Regions from separate parts of the Paraburkholderia sp. EG304 genome, predicted to be linked through region 1. Evidence: predicted binding sites of a transcription regulator. Region 1 holds the regulator's gene; the other holds the start of a gene.
What was found. The regulator FNR, encoded in region 1, switches genes on or off when oxygen is low (the NO sensors DNR and NnrR bind a similar motif). The targets are predictions, from matches to a motif close to TTGATNNNNATCAA.
Positions count from the first base shown of each region.

Region 2: a site for FNR is predicted at 2,328-2,341, ahead of ACLFKU_RS30560 (basic amino acid/polyamine antiporter). Genes of this name have one in related genera too.

Region 1 is NZ_JBKGUA010000069.1:11,636-16,053, forward strand. Features, by position in the region: gene ACLFKU_RS38205 (universal stress protein) at 1-333, shown strand, start outside; gene ACLFKU_RS38210 (universal stress protein) at 418-879, opposite strand; gene ACLFKU_RS38215 (response regulator) at 1,128-1,535, shown strand; gene fnr (fumarate/nitrate reduction transcriptional regulator Fnr) at 1,552-2,334, shown strand; gene ACLFKU_RS38225 (PAS domain S-box protein) at 2,457-3,557, shown strand; gene ACLFKU_RS38230 (universal stress protein) at 3,591-4,061, opposite strand; gene ACLFKU_RS38235 (universal stress protein) at 4,112-4,418, opposite strand, start outside.
Region 2 is NZ_JBKGUA010000035.1:25,604-30,021, forward strand. Features, by position in the region: gene ACLFKU_RS30545 (hypothetical protein) at 1-5, shown strand, start outside; gene ACLFKU_RS30550 (response regulator) at 13-753, shown strand; gene ACLFKU_RS30555 (ATP-binding protein) at 750-2,093, shown strand; gene ACLFKU_RS30560 (basic amino acid/polyamine antiporter) at 2,475-3,896, shown strand; gene ACLFKU_RS30565 (arginine deiminase) at 4,016-4,418, shown strand, end outside.

The DNA.
Region 1 (4,418 bases):
TACGACGCGCCCGGCTTCGACCCTTCCACGATCGAGGACGCGTTCATCGAGGAAGGCAAGCGGATCACGGCCGACGCCCAGAGCCGGATGAGCGCGCGCGGGGTCACGGGCACGGCCCGCACCGTCGAAGCCTCGATCACCGGCGAAGACGTCGCGCATCGGATCGTCGAAACGGCGCGCGAATGGCACGCCGACGCGATCGTGATGGGCACGCATGGCCGCCGCGGGTTTCAACGGCTGATGCTCGGCAGCGTCGCCGAGCGCGTGCTGCGCCGCGCCTGTTGCCCGGTGCTAATGATTCCCGCCCAGGCGAGCAGCGCGACGCGCGGTTAGTCAGCCCCGCGAGCGCCGACAGCGGACTCACCTGAGCGGACTCACCTGAGCCGCTAGAAACTGGCTGCTGCGCGGCGCGGCGCTTCAGGGCCGCGGGTGGCCTTGTTCGTCATGCCGCACGATCAGCACCGGTATGTCGGTCGCCCGTACCAGCGACTCCGCGACGCTGCCGAGCAGAAAGCGCTGCACGCCATGGCGGCCATGCGTGCCCATCACGATCAGATCGGCCTGGATTTCGTCGGCGACGCGCGCGAGTACCGCCGACACGTTTTCAGCGTAAGCGTCGATCACCCGCACGCCGCCCGGCACCTGCGCCTCGCGCAACAGCTCGCGCGGCCCATCGAGCGCGCGGCTGGCGAAATCTTGCGCCGCGCTCGCCGGCTCCGGCTCGAAAGCCACGTCGGCATTGTTCGACCACTTGCCGTGCCCCACCACGCAGCAGGCTTCGAGCGTGGCGCCCGTCAGCTTCGCGAGCTTCAGCGCCTCGGCGAAGGCGCGCTGCGCGCTGGGACTGTCGTCGAGTGCAACCAGAATTCGTGCATACATGTCGGACTCCCTGTGAAAGCGCTGGCATGACCCGAAGTGGCGCCGTCGCGCGTTTGCACCGACAGTGTGAAGCGCGCGCCGCCACGCGGCTTGACGCAGGTCAACGGGCCGCCGCTCGGCGTCGCCGCCGCTGGACGGCATCGCCAGCAAGCCACTAGGAATATTCCTACAACCACTGCCTGAACTCCTAGCACCGCTTAAAGCGCCGCCGATATATTTCCAAGGTTAGGTCGCCAATACTGGTCGGTATGGACAGCCCCCCGTCAGCCACCTTATCGAGAGTTTTTCTCGTCGACGATGCGACCGAGGTCCGGCGCCGGCTTGCTTGCCTGATCGCGCTGATTCCCGGCATCGAAATCGCCGGCGAGTCCGCGGGCGTCGAGCACGCGTTCGACGACATCGTCGCGAGTCGCGCCGATGTCGCGGTGCTGGACCCGTGTTTCTCGGGCAAGACCGACCTGCTGCTGCTCGCTGCGCTGTCGCGGGCGCGGCCGTCCATCGTCAGCATCGTGCTGACCAATCATGACGCGACGGCGTTTCGCCGCGCGTGCGAAGCGGCGGGCGCCGACTTCTTCTTCGACAAGACCTCGGAGTTCGAGCTCGCCTGCCGCGCCATCGAAGCGATTGCCTATGCGCGCCGTGCGCATCGGGTCTGACCGCCAGGAGCCGATCATGCAAGTTGCCGCAGTCCGTGAACCCCGCCACGACGCGCCTCGCACCTCGCACGTCGTACCGATCCACGTCGCGCCCAGCACCGCGGCGGCACGCCACGCCGTCACGCGCTGCTCCACCTGCGCGATGCGCGCGATCTGCATGCCGCCCGAGCTGACGCCGGACGAACTGAGCCGGCTCGACGCGTTGATCTGCTCGACGCGCTCGATCAAACGCGGCGACGCGCTGTATCGCGCGGGCGACGAGTTTCAAAGCATCTACGCGATACGCGCCGGCTCATTCAAAACCGTGGTCATGCATCGCGACGGCCGCGAGCATGTGACCGGCTTCCAGATTGCGGGCGACTCGCTTGGCCTCGACGGCATCGGCGAGGGCAAGCAGAATTGCGATGCGATCGCGCTCGAAGATAGCGTCGTGTGCATCATTCCGTTCGCGCAGCTAGAGGCGATCTGTCGCGAGATCAAACCGATGCAGCATCACATCTATCAGATGATGAGCGGCGAGATCGTGCGCGAATCGAGCCAGATGATGCTGCTCGGGACGATGACCGCCGAGCAGCGCGTCGCGACGTTCCTGCTGAATCTGTCGAAGCGCTTCAAGGCGCGCGGCTTTTCGGCCGCGGAGTTTCATCTGCGCATGACGCGCGAGGAAATCGGCTGCTTTCTGGGCATGAAGCTCGAAACGGTGAGCCGGATGTTCTCGAAGTTCCAGCGCGAACGCCTCGTCAAGGCGAACGGCAAAACGATCCGCATCGAAGACCCGGAACGACTGGCTCGGGTTTGAGCGTCGGCGCGGCGCTCGCCTCACGTTCGTTCGCGGGACATGCCGGGTGGAACCGGCGCTCCTGAACTGATATAACTCAGTGCGTTGCGGTACGCGACCTTGCGTGGCCGCCCGGAGGAGCGATGGGTCTATCGAGCGGCGAGTCTTCCTGCTTCACCAGTGTTGCGTCCGGGTCGGACGTGTCCGTCGAGGATCGCTATTTCATGTTGGTCGAAGCGGTACAGGACTACGCGATCTTCATGCTCGACCCCGCCGGCCGCGTAACCAGCTGGAATCCCGGCGCACAGCGCATCAAGGGCTACACGCCCGAAGAAATCGTCGGCCAGCATTTCTCGAAGTTCTATACCCCGGAAGACATCGCGGCCGGCAAGCCCGCTCGCGAACTGGAAACCGCCGCAACCGTCGGCCGCGCCGAGGACGAAGGGTGGCGTGTGCGTCGCGACGGTTCGCGTTTCTGGGCCAACGTGGTCGTTTCCGCCGTGCACGATGCGTCGGGCGCGCTGCTCGGCTTTGCCAAGGTCACCCGCGATCTGACCGAGCGTATGCGTCTCGCGGAACTCGAACGCGCGAGTCAGGTATCCACGCACACGCAGATCGCCCGTGAAAACGAGCAGAAACGTATTGCACGCGAACTGCACGACGATCTCGGCCAACGGCTGACGGCGCTGAAAATGAGCGTCGCGCTGCTCGAAGCGAAGCTGAATCAGCAAGCCGACACCGAGCCGCTTGCGGCGCAAACGCATGAGCTGCAAAAGCAGATCGACTGGATGGCCGCTTCGCTGCGGCGCATCGCCGCCGATCTGCGCCCTCCGCTGCTCGACGACCTCGGACTCGCCGCCGCGCTCGACTGGTTGGCCGAAGACTTCACGAAACGCTACAACGTGCGCTCGAGCGTGCATCTCGAACCGGCCGAGCCGGTATGCGGCGAATTCGCGGCAACGGCGCTGTTTCGCATCGTTCAGGAGGCGTTGACGAACGTCGCGCGGCACGCCAAGGCGAGGCGCGTACGCATCGACATGATCTGCGCGGGCCCGACCGTATCGCTCGATATCGACGATGACGGCGTGGGTGTCGCGCTGGATCAGTCGCAGGGAACAACTTCATTCGGGCTGCTTGGCATCCGCGAACGGGTGCGGCAGTTGCGCGGCAACGTGTCGTTCACCAGCTCGCCCGGCCACGGTTTCAGGATCTCGATCCAGCTACCAGCCGACGCGCTCGTGTAGTGCTCACACGCCGCCGCGCGCCGCTACCGGGGATTACTCCTCGGGCGCTTCCTCGCCGATCTGCTCGCGCATCAGCAACACCGGACAGGTCGAGAAACGCAGCACCCGCTCCGCCACGCTGCCGATCACGAGGCGCCGCACGCCGCGCCGCCCATGCGTGCCGAGCACGAGCAGATCAGCGTGGACCTGCTCGCCGTGGCGCAACACGATCGTGGCGACGTCGTCGGACAGGCTCTCCGACTCGATCATCGCGGGCCGGCAACGCACATCGGCGGCGGCGCAGGCCTGCTCGGCCTCCTCGAGCACCGAGTGGCCGTCCTGGCGCAATGCTTCGACTAGCGCGAGCGGGTCGTAATAGCCGGCATAGGAAAAGATCGGCGTCTTGTCGACTACATAAACCGGATGCACGACGGCCTTCGTCAACGCGGCGAGATTCACCGCTTCTTTCAGCGCGCGTTTCGAGAAAGTGCTGCCGTCTAGCGCGACGAGGATATGTTGGTACATGCCGATTCTCCACTGAGGTTGGATTTGTCAACGCGCGTGGCGCGCCCCTGCTACAGATAAAAAGGCCCGCCCGCACTGCCCGGATGCGGCTCCCGCCACTGGCCACGCAGCACCGCATCCGCCCGCAACGACGGCGCATCGCGCGGACACACGAGCACGGGACAAGCCGCGTCACGCAGCGTGCGCGACGTCACGTGTCCCGGCAATGGATGCGGCATGCCGCGCATGCCGTGCGAACCCATCACGATCAGGTCCGCGTGCCAGCGTTGCGCTTCGTCGAGAATCGCGGTCGACGCATCGCCGGAATCGTCGTTGAACTCGAGCAACGCGGTTTCCGCCGCGCGCCGGCTCTGTTCG
Region 2 (4,418 bases), on a different contig from region 1:
GATAATCCGTCGATGGAAACCTCCGACCACGTATTGATCGTCGACGACGATCGCGGAATCCGCGAACTGCTCGCGGGTTACCTCGAGAAAAACGGCGTGCGCGTCTCGCTCGCGGCCAATGGCCGCCAGATGCGCGCCGCGCTCGAGAACGGCGCACCCGACCTGATCGTGCTCGACCTGATGCTGCCCGGCGAAGACGGCCTCGTGCTGTGCCGCGAGCTGCGCGCGGGCAAGTTCCGCACGGTGCCGATCCTGATGCTGACGGCGCGCAGCGAGGAAGCGGACCGGATCGTCGGCCTCGAAATGGGCGCCGACGATTACCTGACCAAACCGTTCGCCGCACGCGAGCTGCTCGCGCGAATTCGCTCGGTGCTGCGCCGCGCGCGCATGCTGCCGCCCGGCATGGAGGTGACGGAGTCGGCGCCGATGCTGTGCTTCGGCGACTGGCGGCTCGACACGACCGCGCGCCATCTGCTCGATGCGGACGGCACCGAAGTGGCGTTGAGCGGGGCGGAGTACCGTCTGTTGCGCGTGTTTCTCGATCACCCGCAGCGCGTGCTCACGCGCGACCAGCTGCTGAACCTGACCCAGGGACGCCAGGCCGATCCGTTCGACCGCTCGATCGATCTAATGGTGAGCCGCCTGCGCCAACGCCTGCGCGACGGCGCGCGCGAGCCGCGCTACATCAAGACGCTGCGCAGCGAGGGCTACGTGTTTTCGGCGGCGGTGACTGCGATCGGAGATCCGCAATGAACGTTTCTGCATCACCGTCGTCGCTGCGCTGGCCTCATTGGCCGCGCACCCTGTTCGCGCGGCTCGCGGTGATTCTGTTCGTCGGGCTCGCGCTCGCGCAGGCGCTGTCGTTCTGGCTCACGATGACCGAGCGAGACCAGACGATGACCGGCATCATGATGGGCTACATCGAGCGCGAGGTGGCGAGCTCGGTCGCGCTGCTCGACCATCTGCCGCCCGACGAGCGCGCCCAGTGGCTGCCGCGCCTTGCGCGGCGCAGCTACGAGTTCGTGCTCGGCCCAGGCGTGCCCGGCGCACCGGTCGACGCAAGCCTGTCGGCGCGCGTCGCGCAATCGATCGGCGACGGCATCGGCACGCGTTATCCGTTGACCGTCAACGCGGTGCCCGGCGATCGCGAGCGTCTGCAGGTGCACCTGAAACTGAGCGACGGCACGCCGCTCACCATCGACCTGCGGCCGATGTCCGGCGCTCCGTTGTCGCGCTGGCTGCCGCTCGTGCTGACGCTGCAGCTGCTCGTGCTCGGCGCCTGCTGCTGGCTGGCGGTGCGCCTCGCGACGCGCCCGCTCAATCAGCTCGCAGTCGCGGCCGACACGCTCGGCCCCGACCTGAAGGCCGAGCGTCTGCCCGAAGCCGGTCCGTCCGAAGTGGCGCGCGCCGCGCGCGCGTTCAACGCGATGCAGGATCGGATCGCCACGTACATGACCGAGCGCATGCAGATTCTCGCGGCGATTTCGCACGATCTGCAGACGCCGATCACGCGCATGCGTCTACGCGTCGACACGATGGACGACGACAGCGAGGCCGCGAAGCTGCGCCAGGATCTGAAGGAAATGGAGGCGCTGGTCAAGGAAGGGGTCACGTATGCGCGTACGATGCACGGCACGACCGAGGTGCCGCGCCGCATCGATCCCGATGCGCTGTTCGATAGCCTCGTCTGCGATTACGTGGACGCCGGTCAGCAAGTGTCGCTGCACGGCCAGTTCGGCCAGTCGCTGACGTTGCGTCCGCAGGCGTTGAAGCGCATCGTCGGCAATCTGGTCGATAACGCGCTGAGGTACGCCGGCGCCGCGCAGATCGATATCGGCGCGTTGCACGATGGCGAGGCGACCGTGTCGGTGCTCGATCGTGGTCCCGGCATTCCGGCCGAGTCGCTCGAGACGGTGTTCGAGCCGTTCGTGCGACTCGAAGGTTCGCGCAATCGTCAAACGGGCGGCACCGGGCTGGGGCTCGCGATCGCGCGGCAACTCGCGCTCGCGATGGACGCGACGCTCACGCTGCACAACCGGGTTGGCGGCGGTCTCGAAGCGCGGCTGACGTTGAGGAAGTTGCGCGAGTCATAGTTGGACCCACAGCCCGCCACTACGAAATCATCGTCAGGCTTGGACCATCGATGACTTTCGCGCGTCATCTCGAGCTGTCGCTCAGCTGCTTATCAGTAGTTCTGAGCGACCATATTTTCAGCTCGCTTCAGCGATTCCCCATCATTTGAGAAAACCGCGTTGATGATGCGATACGTCGCATCATTGTTAAATCATCGATATTCAATGCGACTTATCGATGCTCGCGGCGATAAATTGACAAACGTCAACGGACAGACCATTCTTTTCGTGTGGTGGTTGCAGAGTAACGCGGCTGATCGACAGCAAGATTGGCCGAGAGACACGTTTCGTTCGAATCTGATTACAGATCCTTGTTAAAAAGGTCACTAAAAAGGAATCCGAATGGCGTCCACTCCACAAAAGCTGTCAAAAATGCAACTCACCGGGATGGTCGTGGGCGGCATGGTCGGAGCCGGAATATTTTCCCTACCGCGTACATTCGCCGATGCCACCGGTCCGCTGGGCGCCCTGATTGCGTGGCTGATTGCGGGCACGGGCATGTATATGCTGGCGCGCGTATTTCAAACGCTTGCCGAACGAAAGCCCGAATTGGACGCCGGCGTGTTTGCGTATGCGAAAGCGGGCTTTGGCGACTATCCGGGCTTTCTTTCCGCATTTGGCTACTGGATCAGCAGTTGTATCGGCAATGTTTCTTACTGGGTGCTGATCAAGTCGACACTCGGCGCATTTTTTCCGGTGTTCGGCGACGGTAATACGGTCGTCGCGATCGTCGTTGCTTCGATCGGCATCTGGCTTTTTCATTACATGATCCTGAAGGGCGTGCAGCAGGCGGCCTTCATCAACAGTATCGTCACGGTCGCCAAGATCATCCCGATTCTGGTGTTCATCCTGATCCTGTTGTTCGGCTTTCGAATGGACCTGTTCCAGGCCAACCTCTACGGCGGCGGTCTCGAAGGCAATATTTTCGAGCAGGTGCGGGCCACGATGCTGGTCACGGTGTTCGTGTTCATCGGCATCGAAGGGGCGAGCGTTTATTCCCGCTATGCAAAGAAGCGCTCCGACGTCGGGCATTCGACGATACTCGGCTTCGTCGTCGTCACCTCTCTGATGGTGCTTGTGACGATGCTGCCCTACGCGGTGCTCGAGCGCGCGGACATCGCGGGGATGCGGCAGCCGTCGATGGCTGCGGTTCTCGAAGCGGTGGTCGGTCACTGGGGCGCGGTCTTCGTCAGCATAGGTCTGCTGATTTCGGTGCTCGGCGCTTATCTGGCCTGGTCGTTGATCTGCGCCGAAGTGTTGTTCTCGGCGGCGAGGACCGAAGACATGCCCGCGATCTTCGGCAAGGAAAACGTCAACAAGACGCCGGCCAATGCATTGTGGTTGACCAACATCGTGGTGCAGTTGCTCGTCATCAGCACGTACTTCTCGCGCGATGCATTCGCGCTGATGTTGAACCTGACGAGCGCGATGTCGTTGATTCCGTACCTGTTCGTCGCGGTGTTCGGATGCATGAACGCGAATCGCGGCGACGGTTACGACCTGCGCGCCGACGAGCGCCGGCGCGACCTGATCATGGCCGCAATCGCCGTGATCTATACCGCATTCATGATCTTCGCGGGCGGCCTGAAATTCATTCTGCTTGCCGCGGTGCTGTACGCGCCCGGCACAGCGCTCTACCTTTGGGCGCGGCGAGAGCAGAGCAAGAACGTTTTCATCACGTCCGATTGGTTCATCTTTACCGTCATCGTCATTGGCGCGATCATCGGCGTCTACGCCCTCGTAACCGGAAGGATCACAATCTAACGACAGCAGATTGAACAGAGCGGGTCACCACTGATATTCAGGAGGTCATCATGGCGAACACGGACGCGAAAGCGGGTGAGTTGGGTGTCTACTCGGAAGTCGGGCAGCTGCGCAAAGTGATGGTCTGCGCACCGGGGCTCGCGCATCAGCGTCTTACCCCGAGCAACTGCGATGAACTGCTGTTCGACGACGTACTGTGGGTCGAGAACGCGAAGCGCGACCACTTCGACTTCGTCACGAAGATGCGCGACCGCGGCGTCGAAGTGGTGGAGATGCACAATCTGCTCTCCGAAACGGTCGCGGTGCAAGAAGGCAAGAAGTGGATTCTGGACAACCAGGTGGTGCCGAACCAGGTCGGCCTCGGCTTTATCGATGAATTGAGAAGCTATCTGGAAGGGCTCGACAATCGCAAGCTGGCCGAAACGCTGATTGGCGGGCTATCCACGCACGACTTCCCGGAAGCGCACGGCGGCAAGGCGCTGGAGGTTGCGAAGGAAGCGGCGGGCGGCACCGAATATCTGC